One region of the Paenibacillus sp. FSL R10-2788 genome, then DNA from elsewhere that is predicted to be linked to it. Evidence: riboswitches for the same ligand, from Rfam matches in the RefSeq annotation. Region 1 holds a riboswitch; the other holds the start of a gene.
What was found. A riboswitch is a leader RNA that binds a small molecule or an ion and turns the genes downstream of it on or off. The one in region 1 is predicted to bind preQ1.
Positions count from the first base shown of each region.

Region 2: it holds a riboswitch for preQ1, as region 1 does, so the genes downstream of both, NSQ50_RS05985 (queuosine precursor transporter) here and queF (preQ(1) synthase) in region 1, are expected to answer to the same signal.

Region 1 covers NZ_JBBOQA010000001.1:3,701,496-3,708,824, reverse strand. The annotation lists gene NSQ50_RS16385 (FecCD family ABC transporter permease) at 1-171, shown strand, start outside; gene NSQ50_RS16380 (ABC transporter ATP-binding protein) at 227-1,027, shown strand; gene murB (UDP-N-acetylmuramate dehydrogenase) at 1,178-2,089, shown strand; gene NSQ50_RS16370 (hypothetical protein) at 2,153-2,488, opposite strand; PreQ1 riboswitch class I at 2,801-2,844, shown strand; gene queF (preQ(1) synthase) at 3,008-3,481, shown strand; gene queC (7-cyano-7-deazaguanine synthase QueC) at 3,511-4,173, shown strand; gene NSQ50_RS16355 (6-pyruvoyl trahydropterin synthase family protein) at 4,173-4,655, shown strand; gene queE (7-carboxy-7-deazaguanine synthase QueE) at 4,648-5,370, shown strand; gene NSQ50_RS16345 (cysteine hydrolase family protein) at 5,506-6,027, shown strand; gene NSQ50_RS16340 (VanW family protein) at 6,028-6,846, shown strand; gene NSQ50_RS16335 (zinc-dependent alcohol dehydrogenase) at 6,928-7,329, shown strand, end outside.
Region 2 covers NZ_JBBOQA010000001.1:1,359,040-1,366,368, forward strand. The annotation lists gene NSQ50_RS05975 (YnfA family protein) at 1-71, shown strand, start outside; gene NSQ50_RS05980 (methyl-accepting chemotaxis protein) at 1,010-2,698, opposite strand; PreQ1 riboswitch class I at 3,066-3,111, shown strand; gene NSQ50_RS05985 (queuosine precursor transporter) at 3,122-3,835, shown strand; gene NSQ50_RS05990 (AMP-binding protein) at 4,114-5,595, shown strand; gene NSQ50_RS05995 (thiolase family protein) at 5,592-6,743, shown strand; gene NSQ50_RS06000 (FAS1-like dehydratase domain-containing protein) at 6,740-7,141, shown strand; gene NSQ50_RS06005 (MaoC family dehydratase) at 7,116-7,329, shown strand, end outside.

The DNA of each region.
Region 1 (7,329 bases):
CGTCATCAGGTGTTATTACCTGCTAGTGCTTTGACAGGGGCGCTTCTTATGATTACCGCTGATACCATCGGCAGATGGGTGTTGCAACCTGCGGAAGTTCCGACTGGCATTGTGGTTGCGATTATTGGCGCACCTTACTTTTTATATTTACTCGCCAAGTCTAAAGCGTAAATTAGTTCATACTTAGGAGCATAGCTCCATAAAACTTTTAAGGGAGTTGTAGATCATGTCAGAACGTTTGAATACAGAAGAATTAAGTATTGGGTATGCAGAGGCTACTATAGTTAAAGGATTGAACTTGTCTATCCCTACGGGAAAAATCACCGCACTAGTGGGCGCTAACGGCTCCGGTAAATCTACAATCCTCAAAACGATGGCCCGGATTATGAAGCCGAAGAGTGGCACCGTAATGCTGGACGGCAAATCGATCCATAACTTTTCAACTAAAGAGGTTGCTAGGCAGCTAGCGATTCTACCGCAGAACCCAACGGCTCCTGACGGTCTGACGGTATCTGAGCTGGTCAGCTACGGTCGTTTCCCTCATCAAAAGGGATTTGGCACGATGACCGCTGAGGATCGCAACATCATCTCCAACGCCATCTCTGTTACGGGCATGGAATCTTTTCATGATCGCCCTATTGACCGTCTCTCAGGTGGACAACGTCAACGCGCATGGATCGCTATGGCGTTAGCTCAAGAAACAGATATTTTATTCCTTGACGAGCCTACAACCTTCCTAGATATGGCGCATCAGCTCGAAGTTCTTCAGCTATTGCAAAAGCTGAATGAGGAAGAAGGTCGTACCATCATCATGGTCGTGCATGATTTGAATCATGCTACTCGTTATGCGCAGCATATGGTAGCGATTAAGTCCGGTACTGTGGTTAGCGAAGGCTCACCTACTGAGGTTATGACACCAGATGTATTGCGGGAAGTGTTTGGAATTGAAGCGGATATCGTTCCGGATCCACGTACGGGTGTGCCACTGTGTCTTCCTTACGAGCTTGCTGCCTATAAAGCTGTGTAATTATCATCTAAAATCATACAACGAACAGGCTCCCGTCATTGACAAGGGAGCCTGTTCGTTGTTACAGTTGTGGTTGCCTACAATTTCATAATAACTCTTTAAAATAGATCAAGGACCATCATTTATACATGGTTAAAGGAGCATGAAAACATGAATATTGACAAAATTCAAGATGACCTAGAGCAGCTAATGACTGCAGGAAAAGTGAAAAGTCATGAGAATTTAAAAGATCACGTGTACACTAAAATGGGCGGCAAAGCTGATATTTTGGCTGCACCAGCTACTTATGATGAAATTCAAAAGATCGTTACATATGCAGAACAAAATGGGATAACCCTTACGGTACTTGGGAATGGCTCCAATGTGATTATCCGTGATGGAGGTGTACGTGGGATCGTTCTGCAAACGGCAGGACTGACCGAAATGGGGATTCGCGACAATCTCTTATATGCGCAATGTGGTGCCAAAATAATTGATGTTTCCAGATATGCACTTGATAAGGAGCTTACGGGTCTTGAGTTCGCCTGTGGCATTCCAGGAACAGTTGGTGGAGCGCTCTATATGAACGCAGGTGCTTATGGCGGTGAGATCAAAGATGTCCTGCATAGTGCACTAGCTATAAATAAGAACGGGCAATTGGTAACTCTGCAAGGTGATGAGCTGCAATGGGGTTACAGAAAAAGCGTGTTCGCAAGCGGTGAGTACATTGTACTTGAGGCCAAATTTGCTATGACTTCCGGTGATGTTTTAACGATCAAGGCAAAAATGGATGAACTAACTTATTTACGTGAATCGAAGCAACCGCTTGAGTATCCATCCTGTGGGAGTGTATTTAAGCGGCCTCCAGGCCGTTTTGCAGGTCAGTTAATTCAAGAGAGCGGCTTACAGGGTACAAGAATCGGCGGTGCTGAGGTATCCAAGAAGCATGCGGGATTTATTGTGAATGCAGATAATGCAACAGCCAGTGATTACATCGGGCTAATCCACCATGTAAGAGCGGCTGTGAAGGATAAATTCGGTGTAGAGCTGGAAACTGAAGTGGAGATCATTGGAGAAGAATAAATGATAAGCAAAAAGAGCCCGCAATCGCTGTGGGCTCTTTTTGCTTATCATAATCATGTTCGTTTAATCTACTGAAAGGGTGTAATTAGCTCTGTCCGTAGTTATTTCTGCCTTGCGGTCGGCTAAGTCTACGATTTGAAGACCTTCAACAGCTAAATCATAAGTGGATTGTGGCAGGGATACCAGTTCACCATCGGCGTTAAGTGTGCTGCCGAAACCTCTTAATATCAGTGCACTTCCAAGATATTCATCAATAACATCGTCTGCACTCCGGAAATCTACGGACTCTAAATTGAAATGAACTTTATCCAAATCACGAAGTTCTTTCTTTTCAATAGCGATTGTTTCATTCAAATGATTGTTAAGCCAATCCATAAGCTGCTGTATACTTTGTTCCATAAAATGCTCCCACCCTTAGCTCGAAGATTATTATGAATAAGTTACCCTTTTCTTAGGATTTGAATCCTTTTTTTTGCCGCATCTTAATTAACCATATGAATAATTCATGTCATTAAAAAGAAATCCACAATCAAATTGGCATTGGTTTTGAGCTTCCTAATCTCTACATACGCAGGTCTATCCACGTTAATCTGGAGTGATTTGCTGATCTGTATAAGGTAACAGTAAAGAGTAGAACTTGTCAGGAGCGGGCTACCCATGGTATAGTTCAAGACGCAATATGCTTTAAGAAGAAGTCTGCACTAAAGTTGTGCAGGAGAGGTTCGCGAACTCCCTCTATAAAAAACTAAGAATATATTAAACAGTACAAGCGGTTGCTGTCCTTTATCCGGACGTTGCTTCCGTTTCTTCTTAGTGGAGCCAAGTTTTCGAAATCTCGTTCTTCTTTCCATTACCGGCCAAGGCCGAAGGAAAAGAGAGGGGTTTTTTGTCGTGTCAGAAGGAAGATTGAAAGAGGAAATGCAAGAAGTTACTTTGCTTGGTAATCAGGGAACACAGTACAAGTTTGGTTATGATCCAGACATTCTGGAGGTGTTTGATAACAAACATCCCGGACGTGATTATTTTGTTAAATTCAACTGCCCTGAGTTCACTAGCTTGTGTCCTGTAACGGGTCAGCCGGATTTTGCCACGCTGTATATTTCGTATATTCCTGAACAAAAAATGGTGGAATCCAAATCATTAAAGCTGTATCTGTTTAGCTTCCGCAACCATGGTGACTTTCATGAGGACTGTGTCAACATTATTATGAATGATCTGATCTCACTGATGGATCCGCGTTACATTGAGGTATGGGGCAAGTTCACTCCGCGCGGAGGCATTTCAATTGATCCTTATTGCAACTATGGAAGACCGGGTACGAAGTATGAGGCGATGGCGGAACACCGCTTAATCAATCACGACCTCTATCCAGAAAAAGTGGACAACCGCTAAATTCCAACTTGTGATAAGGAGAGATTCATATGAACAAAAAAGCACTCGTCGTATTCAGCGGCGGACAAGATAGCACCACTTGCCTGGTTTGGGCATTGCAGCAGTATGAGGAAGTGCAGGTAGTTACCTTCAACTATAATCAACGTCATGCGGCTGAAATCGAAGTTGCAACAGAGATAGCAGCTAAGTTTAATGTGAAACAGCATATTCTTGATCTGGGGCTGCTTAATCAGCTGGCACCCAATGCACTTACCCGTCAGGATATAGATATCGTGGCTGGGGAAGGGGATGAGCTTCCAAGTACTTTCGTCGATGGACGGAATTTGTTGTTTTTATCTTTTGCCGCAATATTAGCTAAACAACTGGGGTACTCCCATATCGTCACTGGGGTTTGCCAAACGGACTTTAGCGGTTATCCGGACTGCCGTGATGTTTTTGTGAAATCATTGAATGTTACGCTGAACTTATCTATGGACTATGAGTTTGCGATCCACACTCCCCTAATGTGGCTGGATAAAAAAGAAACGTGGAAAATGGCCGATCAACTGGGGTATTTTGATTATGTTCGCGAACACACACTGACCTGTTACAACGGTATTATTGGCAGTGGCTGCGGTACTTGTCCAGCCTGTCTATTGCGTCAGCGTGGTCTTGAGCAATATGAGGCGGAGAGAATGGAGGCCGGTTCTTAATGCTTAACGAGGTTTCAGTCTGCAAAATATTTACGTTCGATGCGGCACACCAGTTAGTGGGACACAAAGGGAAATGCAGCAATCTGCACGGACATACTTATAAGCTCGAAGTAGTGCTTAAGGGCAAACCTATGGCCGCGGAAGGCCACTCGGATGAAGGCTTCGTCATTGATTTTAGCGATATCAAAATGACAGTACAACAAAGCCTTGTAGATCGTTTAGATCACGCTTTTCTTGCTATGGGAAATGAACCTGTGTTAGAGACGTTAACGAATACGGGCTCCAAAGTAGCCTTATTGTCTTTCCGCACCACAGTGGAGAATATGTCTTCATATATTGCCTACAAGCTTAAGCAAGCAGGGTTGCCTTTATACTCGGTAAAGCTATGGGAGACTCCAACCTCTTGGGCAGAGGTGCTGGCTGAAGACGTTCCGGATGAAGGGCCATCCTACCGTTTGTATGGAGGCTGTGACTGTGAGTAAGATTCCTGTAATTGAAATGTTCGGTCCAACTATTCAAGGCGAAGGTGCGGTAATTGGAGTGAAGACGATGTTTGTCCGCACCTATGGCTGCGATTATCGCTGCGGCTGGTGTGACTCCGCTTTTACTTGGGATGGTACGGCTAAGAATAAGGTTCGCATGATGGAAGCAGAAGAAATCATAAATGAATTATTGGCGTTAGCTGGAGATAATTTCGACTGTGTTACGATTTCAGGCGGTAATCCTGCCTTGATTGGTGAAGGAATGGGTACCTTCATCAGTCTGCTTCATGAGCGTGGAATAAAAGCAGCGATAGAAACTCAGGGGAGTAAATGGCAGGATTGGTTCAATGACGTGGATGTGCTGACAATCAGCCCTAAACCCCCAAGCTCAGGAATGACAACGAATTGGGAAATGTTAGATAACATCATGAGTAAGATGGAGAAACTGGGTCGTTCTACGCATAGCTTGAAGGTCGTAGTGTTTGATGATAATGATTTTGATTATGCGAAAAACGTTCACCAGCGATATCCGAATGTGCAGCTCTTTCTGCAGCCTGGTAATGATGATGTCACGGAAGAGGGCAACATTTCTGCTCGACTTCTGGGAAGGCTGGAGTGGTTGTTTAATAAAGTAATCGTGGATTCGGATATGAACAAGGTTCGTGTACTTCCACAGCTGCATGCATTGATCTGGCATAATAAGCGTGGCAAATAAAAGATTGATGAAATCGTCCGGGTATCTGCTTACAGATGCTCGGTTTTTATTTTTAACATTTGTAACTTCTAGTAGGTAGATAGTCTGTCCCAGTTTCTGGTATGATTTTGAAAAAAGCTCTTGGAGGTTATTCATTTGGAACAATCAACAGCATTATTAATTATCGATGTTCAAGAAGCCATGTTCTCCTATGAACTAAAGCTGTACGATGAAGAGGGTGTGATGGACAGGATTGTCTCCCTTCAGCAAAAAGCTCGATTAGCAGGTACTCCTATTGTGTATATTCAACATACCGAAGATGAGGAGTACACAAAAGGTACACCCACTTGGCAGATCAGTCACCGCATCACACCGCAGGAAGGCGAAGTTATCGTTGAGAAGCCTACTTGGGATGCTTTTCACCGAACGGAATTGCAAGATGAACTCCAAAAGCTCGGGATCACGAATCTGGTGATCTGTGGGATGCAAAGTGAATTCTGTCTGGATACGACAATAAGACGCGCATACAGCATGGGATATAAAAGTGTACTGGTTTCAGATGCTCATAGCACCTTTGATAATGGGGTTCTGAGTAGTAGGGAGATCGTTAAGCATCATAATGCGATAATTGGAGGTAGATTCGCCCAGTTACGAGCTGAAAGCGAGGTTCAGTTCTAGATGAATACACCCCAGGCTGCCATGAAGCCTATTCAGCGTTCTCGCCTTAGATTGTTTGCTGGCAAACGATATTTTATTTGGAAAAGATATTTGAAATGGTACACTGGACGAAGCAAAATAGCGAAGCAGCGTACGGATGAAACATTATCTTATGCAGCTATGACTCATGCTACCCCGTTATTAAGAAGTCTTCGGAATGTAGATATGGTGCTTCAATACAATAAAATTACTAACTTACGGCTGGCAATTGCGAAGCTGGATGGACTTGTTGTGCAGCCGGGGGAGACTTTTTCCTACTGGAGAAGTATTGGTAAGCCCACTAAACGAAAAGGGTATCTGGAGGGTATGGTGCTGCATTATGGTGGTTTTCATTCCGGGGTTGGAGGAGGCTTATGCCAGTTGTCTAATCTGATCTATTGGATGGCACTGCACACACCACTTACCGTTATGGAACGGCATCGTCACAGCTATGATGTATTTCCAGATGAACAACGTACACAACCTTTTGGAAGCGGGGCGACCTGTTCTTATAACTATTTGGATCTTCAATTGAAAAATAACACCGCTCAAACGTATCAACTAAAGCTCTGGCTGGACGATAGCCATTTACACGGGGAATGGAGATGCAATGAGCAGGCGCTTTATGATTATGAAGTATACGAAAGTGATCATAGGATTAGTCTAGAGCCTTGGGGCGGATATATACGCAGTAATAAGATCAGTCGAAAAGTATATACCCGATCTGGAGATCTAATTGGAGATGAAGCTGTAACTGATAATTACGCACTGATGATGTATTCTCCGCTTCTTCATGGATAAGAGGTTAGGGCTTAGGGATATAACATAGAAAGGTATGAACGTTATATCTCTAGACCATCTCCAAAGGAGCGGATTAACAGCATGAAAGCACTAACCTACCAAGGGAAGAAAAAAGTGGAAGTTAAAGAAGTAGCTGATCCGAAGCTTGAGAAAAAAGATGACATTCTTGTTCGGATTACCACTACGGCGATTTGTGGCTCGGATCTGCACATTTATAACGGAGAAATTCCAGGTATGCATGATGATTATGTTATTGGTCATGAGCCGATGGGGATTGTTGAGGAAGTGGGACCTGACGTAACTAGAGTCAAAAAAGGTGACCGAGTCATCGTCCCCTTTAATGTCGCCTGTGGGCAGTGTTTTTTCTGCCAGCATGAGATGGAGAGCCAATGCGACAATGCTAATGACGCCAAGGACACAGGCGGTTATCTTGGTTATTCCGATACTTATGGCGGTTTTGCTGGCGGACAAGCTGAATTGCTG
Region 2 (7,329 bases), 2.3 Mb from region 1:
TATATGACTGGGTCGGAGCAGGTATTTGTGTGATCGGTGTATCGGTCATCCTCTGGGCACCGCGACACTAAGTTGAGTGATGTTTGCTTAGCCATAAAAGCTGAATGAAAGCTGAGTAACCTAGTTTTTACTGAGTGAGTAACTTGGCTCCGGACTCAGGGGACCTTATTTGCGAAAAAAGGGTTATTTTGGAGCGTTTTCGGACACCAGAGGCGCTATTTGAACAAAATAGGCTGAGTCTGGGTTGATTATGAGGCCATAGCGTCTCTCGAGTCCGAAAAAGTAACCAAATGGCAGTTTTTCGAGTAATAGCGGCATCTGAGTCCGCAAGCCAGCGGCAAATGGCGTGATGAGTCTAAGCGAGAGCTTCGCGCAAGCTAGTGCATGTAGCTGATTCTATTGCAGTAGGTAGCATCCACGGAGGAACTTAGAGTAATTTGCAGTAGGTAGCATCCACGGAGGAACTTAGAGTAATTTGCAGTAGGTAGCACCACGGATGAACTTTAAGTAATTTGCTGTGAGTAACTTGGCTCCGGACTCAGGAGACCTTATTTGCGAAAAAAGGGTTATTTTGGAGCGTTTTCGGACACCAGAGGCGCTATTTGAACAAAAAAGGCTGAGTCTGGGTTGATTATGAGGCCATAGCGTCTCTCGAGTCCGAAAAAGCCTCCAAATGGCAGTTTTTCGAGTAATAGCGGCATCTGAGTCCGCAAGCCAGCAGCAAATGGCGTGATGAGTCTAAGCGAGAGCTTTGCGCAAGCCTAGCGCATGCAGCCGAGTCTAAGCGAGAGCTTCGCGCAAACTAGTACATGTAGCCGAGTCTAAGCGAGAGCTTCGCGCAAGCCTAGCGCAAGCCTAGCGCATGCACCCTGAGTCTAAGCGAGAGCTCCGCGCAAGCCTAGCGCATGCAGCCGAGTCTAAACGAGACCTCAGCAAGCGCTAGCGAGCCATAAACTAAAAACCCCCCTTCAACACTTTCGTGTGAACGGGGGTTTTTAGTTTACAAGCGTTAAATCTTAAATTGCTGCACAGCTTCTTGGAGTTTCTTGGCTTGCTCATACAGATGTTTTACGGTTTCTGCATGGCCTTCCAGTTCGACGCGCTGCCGCTCTGAGTTAGCAGCGAGTGTGTCCGCACTTTCTTGCGATCTTGATGTAATTTGTGCAGTTTCTTCGACGGAAGCACTGACTTCTTCTGTACTTGCCGAGATTTGCTGTGTAGCCGCAGATACGGATTGGATGCTGTGATTGATGCTTTGGATAAGGATCAAGAGGTGATTAAAGGCATCACCTGCTTCTGCTACCTTGCCGACTCCAGAGGCAACCTCAGAATTCACGTGGTTCATCTCGGTAACGGAGCGGCTCATATCTTCTTGAAGCCCAAGTAGGAAGTCACGGATCTGTTCGTTTGCGTTACGGGATTGTTCAGACAGCTTGCGTACTTCTCCCGCAACAACAGCAAAGCCGCGTCCATGCTCTCCTGCACGTGCAGCTTCGATTGAAGCATTCAGCGACAGCATTTGGATCTGTTTCGTAATTTCAGTAATGCTGTGAACGACTTCTCCGATCATTACTGAACGCTCATTCATGATTTGTAATTGATCCAGCGACTGTAGGGAAGCACGTTCAACCTGGCGCATTTGCAGCACGGCACTTTGGGCAATTTCATTACCGCCACTTGCTTCAGCGGAAGCCTCACTGATTTGCTCCGTGACTTCATTCGCTGCTGAGGCAATACTTTGAATGCCTAAATTGATTTCTTCCATTGCTCTCGAGTTATCTGATGCACTGCTAGCGATAGTCGTACTACCTTTGCCGATTTCTACTACCGATGAGCTGGAGTGATCCGCCATATCATTGAGAATCTCAACACGTTCTTTTAAAGAGTTGGAATCTGCAACGACAGTATTTGAGGTTACCAGTACATGTCCGATCATTTCTTTCAGGCGTTGGGTCATCGCTTGGAAGCTTACGGACAACTGTGCAACTTCGTCATTTCCTTTAACTGATAATTCTTCGGTGAAATCTCCCTCTGCGAGCCGGGCACTATAAGCTGCCAGTTTTGAGATTGGACGTGTTATACGCACACTCATAAACCATGCACCAGTTAGACCGATGATCAACGTCAGAAGTGTGATTCCGGCACTTGTCCATAGAATACTGTCTGTTTTTTCTTGAATGAAGCTTACGTCACTGCTTACACCGATAACCATCGTACTTCCGGGAATACCGATATAAGCTGTTTTATGTATACCATGTGCGTCGCTATATGTATCGCTTAGTCCAGTTTTTCCTTTAGAGGCTTGTTGCATTGCAGAGGATACGGTGACACTTTCTGCCCGTTGCAATTTTGCATCGTGATCTGCGGATAGAATCTCAGCTTCTTTCCCTTTCAGATTGACCAGAAAAATGGTTTCCACTCCATGTTGTTTCCTCTTTTCCTGAAAATAGAACTCGAGATTGGTGGCAGACTGATCGTTCTTATTTAGGGTTTGCTGGGCGTGCATTACGTTGAGATTCTTATATACGTCCTGAGCAGCGGCAGTAAGGATTTTGTTAATCTGTGGCATAACATAGCTGTTGAAGATATTGATGGAGATAAAGTAGAAGCTGGTGCTTAACAAAAGAGACGTGAGCAACAGAACAACAAATAATAAACGCGTGAATTTGCGACTGATCGAATGCTTGATACGAAACATATCGTTCTCTCCTTTTTTTATGGACGGTGAGGTCATTTCTTTTTTTGGTCTTCACTAGATACTCCATGCCAACTGCTGGAAATTGGCGACCCGAGATATATTCCATAGTTATGTCATATTTCTACTAAATGGATCGGGAATAAGGTGTTTGATACTATTCTATAGAATTAACCTCTGGATGAATAGTGAAAGTTTTGTCCTATAGAGCATTTTTTTCTGAAAAAAATGAATTATTGCTGACTATTTTAGATAATTGTCGAAAAAAAAGAACTAGAACTACCAATTTCATATAAAAATATTATTTTTATGGATTGTTAAGCGCTATTGTGATAGAGTATTAATGTTTTGTTCCAAAAATTTAATAATGTAAGCCGCGGTTCGTAACCATCCCGCGTAAACAAAACTAGGAGGAGTTTCAGTAATATGTTTAATTTGTTGTGGGGAGTTTTATTTGTTATTGTCAATTTTGCCTTTTTTCTACTCTGTTACCGCCTGTTCGGGAAAAGTGGAATGTATGCCTGGGTAGGTATTGCTACTGTAATTGCTAACATTCAGGTAGCTAAGACGATTGCTATGCCATTTGATATTGTGATGACACTCGGAAATACGATGTATGTCACTTTGTATATGACCAGCGATTTGCTTAATGAGAAGTACGGAAGAGCGGAAGCACGTAAAGCGGTCTGGTTTGGTTTCTTCACCTTGCTTATGACTACAGTCATTATGCAGATGGTACTAGTATTTAAGCCACAGGAGACCGATATCGCTCAGTCTTCTTTGGAGACGATTTTTGGGCTGATGCCTCGACTAGCTGTGGGTAGTCTTACTGCTTACTTCATTAGTCAGTTCCTAGATGTTCGGTTGTACTCTTGGATTCGTAAATATTACAGCACCTCAAGTCAGCTGTGGATTCGTTCCAACGGCAGTACGATGATTAGCTCCTTTGTGGATACACTTATCTTTTGCACCATTGCGTTTGCGGGCTTGTATGACTGGAATGTATGGCTTGAAATTTTGCTTACAACTTATCTAGCGAAGTTCTTACTAACCGCAGTAAGCACACCTATCTTATATATCGCCCGAACCTTTACTTTTGCTGAAGAGGGTACACCATCGATCGTTCAAAAGAAGGACTAAACAACAATACAGCCAGCGCGTACCGATCATAATCGATGCGTGCTGGCTATTTTTTTAGTTGTAAGATGGACTTAATAGTTACATGAAAATGTGTACATAAAAATAATATAAAGCTAAAATAAGCTATCATAGCAATTCTAGCGGGTTAGTCTAACAGGAGCGCCTGCGATGGCGCTTAACACATATACTTTAGTCTGGGCTGGACTTGCGGGGCAGTCCGATTGAAGAAAATGTATATAATTGGTAGTCACAGAAATTACGAACAGGTGTGATCAAGGATGAATCTAGTAGTTCCTATACTGCGTCATGCAGCACAGCAGCCCGACAGCATTGCCTTAACCCATGACCAAGCAAGTCATACCTATACAACATTAGTAGAAACGATGCGGAGAATCGCGAATGGCTTACAGCAAAAGGGTCTGAGGCATGACAAAATCGCGATTTTGTCTACGAATCGTATTGAATTTGTTGAGGTTTTCTTGGGGGCGATTTATGCGGGCTGTGTTCCCATTCCCTTAGATCCCAAATGGAGTGCTAATGAACTGCAGGTTATTATAGAGCAGTGCCAGCCGACAATGATTTTTGCCGAGCCGGAAGCCGCAAAGAATCTGGTTTTCAAGGATCAAGTAATCCAAACATTGACCTTCTCAAATGAACGAACAGGTTCCTATGATCAGTGGCTGGCTGCCTTGAAGCCGGAGGCTGAGTTGGATGAGACGAATGAATTATTATTTATTGGCTTTACTTCAGGCACAACCGGATTGCCTAAAGGTTATATGCGTACCCATTTATCATGGTTAAAAAGCTTTGAGGTCTCGAATATAGCTTTTGAATTGGAAGCTATGAAGGATGTTTTGGCACCAGGTCCATTTGTGCATTCCCTATCCTTATTCGCCGTAATGCAGAGTCTATATTGTGGAGCAACCTTTCATATCACACAAAAATTTAGTGCCACGCAGGTGTTAGAGCTGTGCCGGCAAATTCCGGGCGTGGTGCTGTTCGTCGTACCAACAATGATCGAATCCATGATGTTGCAGGCTGTACCTGGGCAGATACAGATTGATGCGATTATTAGCTCAGGTGCAAAGTGGTCGGAGTTGTCCAAGAAAAGGGGCATGGAAGTGTTTGGTGGAGCGCGCCTTTATGAATCCTACGGTTCTTCAGAAGCGAGTTATATTAGTTATTTGAATGTTCTGACCGAGCATAATCCGACCTCTGTAGGCAAACCTTATCCCGGGGTGCAAATTTCCATTCGTGATGACCAGTTCCGGGAAGTCCCTCCTGGGGAGATTGGGCAGCTATATGTGCGTAGTGATATGATATTTTTAGGCTACCATCAATTGCCGAATGAGACAGCAGCAGCTTTTAGAGAGGGATGGCTTATTTTAGAAGACTATGTTTATCAGGACGAAGCTGGTTATTTATATATGGCGGGACGTTTGAAGAATAAAATCATATCCGGAGGCCTGAACGTTTATCCAGAAGAAATAGAGAGGGTGCTAGAGTTTCTTCCGGAAATAGATGAAGTGATGGTGCTTGGCGTGCCTGACGATTACTGGGGAGAACAGCTGATAGCCCTCGTGAAGTGGAGCGGAGAGCAGCACTTATCTGTCGACGAAATTAAGAATTATTGCCGCCAGTATTTAGCAAGCTACAAAGCGCCGAAGCAGCTGCTAACCCTGGATGAATTTATCTATACAAGCAGTGGCAAAATTGCCCGGCAAGCGATGAAAGACTATGTGAAAAGAGCGATGGTATGATAGAAGCAGTAATTGTCATGGCAAAACGTACACCGATTGGCAGAATGGGTGGCTTATTAAGTACACTTGAGCCGGAAGCATTACTGGCGCCGCTTATTCAGCATATTGTAGCCGAAACGAACTTGCCTAAAAAACTGATCGATGATGTCATTATTGGGAATGTTGTGGGCCCAGGAGGTAATATTGCCCGGGTAGCTGCGCTTGAAGCGGGGCTGCCTGTTTCGGTTCCGGGAGTCACCGTGGATCGTCAGTGCGGATCTGGGCTAGAGGCAATTAATATAGCAGCAAGACTGATTCAAAGCGGCGCTGGTGAGATTTATTTAGCGGGTGGTGTCGAAAGTACGAGCCGTGCTCCATGGAAAATGGCTAAACCACAGACGTTAATGGGGGTTCCACAGCTGTATACCCGTGCACATTTTACGCCTAGCTCTTACGGTGATCCGGATATGGGAATTGCTGCAGAGAATGTAGCTAGGAAATACGGGATTTCTCGAGAAGAGCAGGATCAATATGCCTTAAAAAGCCATCAAAAGGCGGTTCATGCTCAGCAAAGTGACCGGTTTCAGCAGGAGATAGTACCTCTTCAGGTAGAGGGGCAGTGGGTGAACACCGACGAATGTCCTCGGGCAAATACGAGTCTGGACAAGCTGCAAAAGCTGCCGCCAATTTTTGAAGAAAAGGGTACCGTCACTGCTGGAAATGCCTGTCCTATTAATGATGGCGCAGCGCTTCTATTGATGATGTCTCGTGAGAAATGCCAGCAGCTTAAGCTTACCCCTATTTTGCGGGTCGTGGATGCGCAAGCTGCGGGTGTAGATCCGAACTATTTAGGGATGGGGCCTGTACCAGCTGTGCAAAAGGTGTTAAAACGCCAAAAGCTTACCATTGCCGATTTAGATATTGTAGAGTTTAACGAAGCTTTTGCTTCACAAGTATTGGCATCACTGAACGAGCTTCAAATTCCACAGGAAAAGGTCAATCTTGGCGGGGGGGCATTAGCAATAGGCCATCCATACGGAGCTTCCGGGGCTATTTTAATGACTCGCTTATGTGCTGAAATGCAAAATGCCCCTTACCAACGAGGGCTTGCTACTCTGGGAATCGGCGGTGGGATAGGTCTGGCAACACTCGTGGAGGTTATAGAATGAACAGTGTCCGACATCAGATCCATATGACTGCTGAATGGATTTCGGACTACGCACAGAGTATTGAAGCACCCTTGCAGACGATAAATGGAAAGCTGATCGCTCCTACGACGATGCCTATTATTTTCTGGCAAGACTTCGATATTCCTTGGTTAATCATCGGTGAACCCTTGCTTCACGGCACTCAGAAATTTTCATATCGGGCGCCGATTACGGCGGGGATGATTTTGGATTGTGAATTAGCGTTAACGGGCGAGGTGCAAAAAGAAGGAAGACAGGGTAAACTGACTTTTTACACACATACGCTGGTTTGTAGGTGTGAGGGTGAGCTTATAGTCACCGCAGAAACAGTGTTAATTCGGGTAGGTGATGATCATGATAAAAAAGTGCATAACTGCTGAGGCTATCCGGCAATATGCAGCTGCTTCCCAAGATTTGGCGCCTATACATCTAGATGCAGAGGCCGCAGCTAAGGCTGGTTTGGAGCGACCCATCGCACATGGGATGTATCTTATGGGATTAGCTCAATCCTTGTATATTGCTGAGCACCCTACACAGTGGATCACTCAATATGATATGAAATTTCATA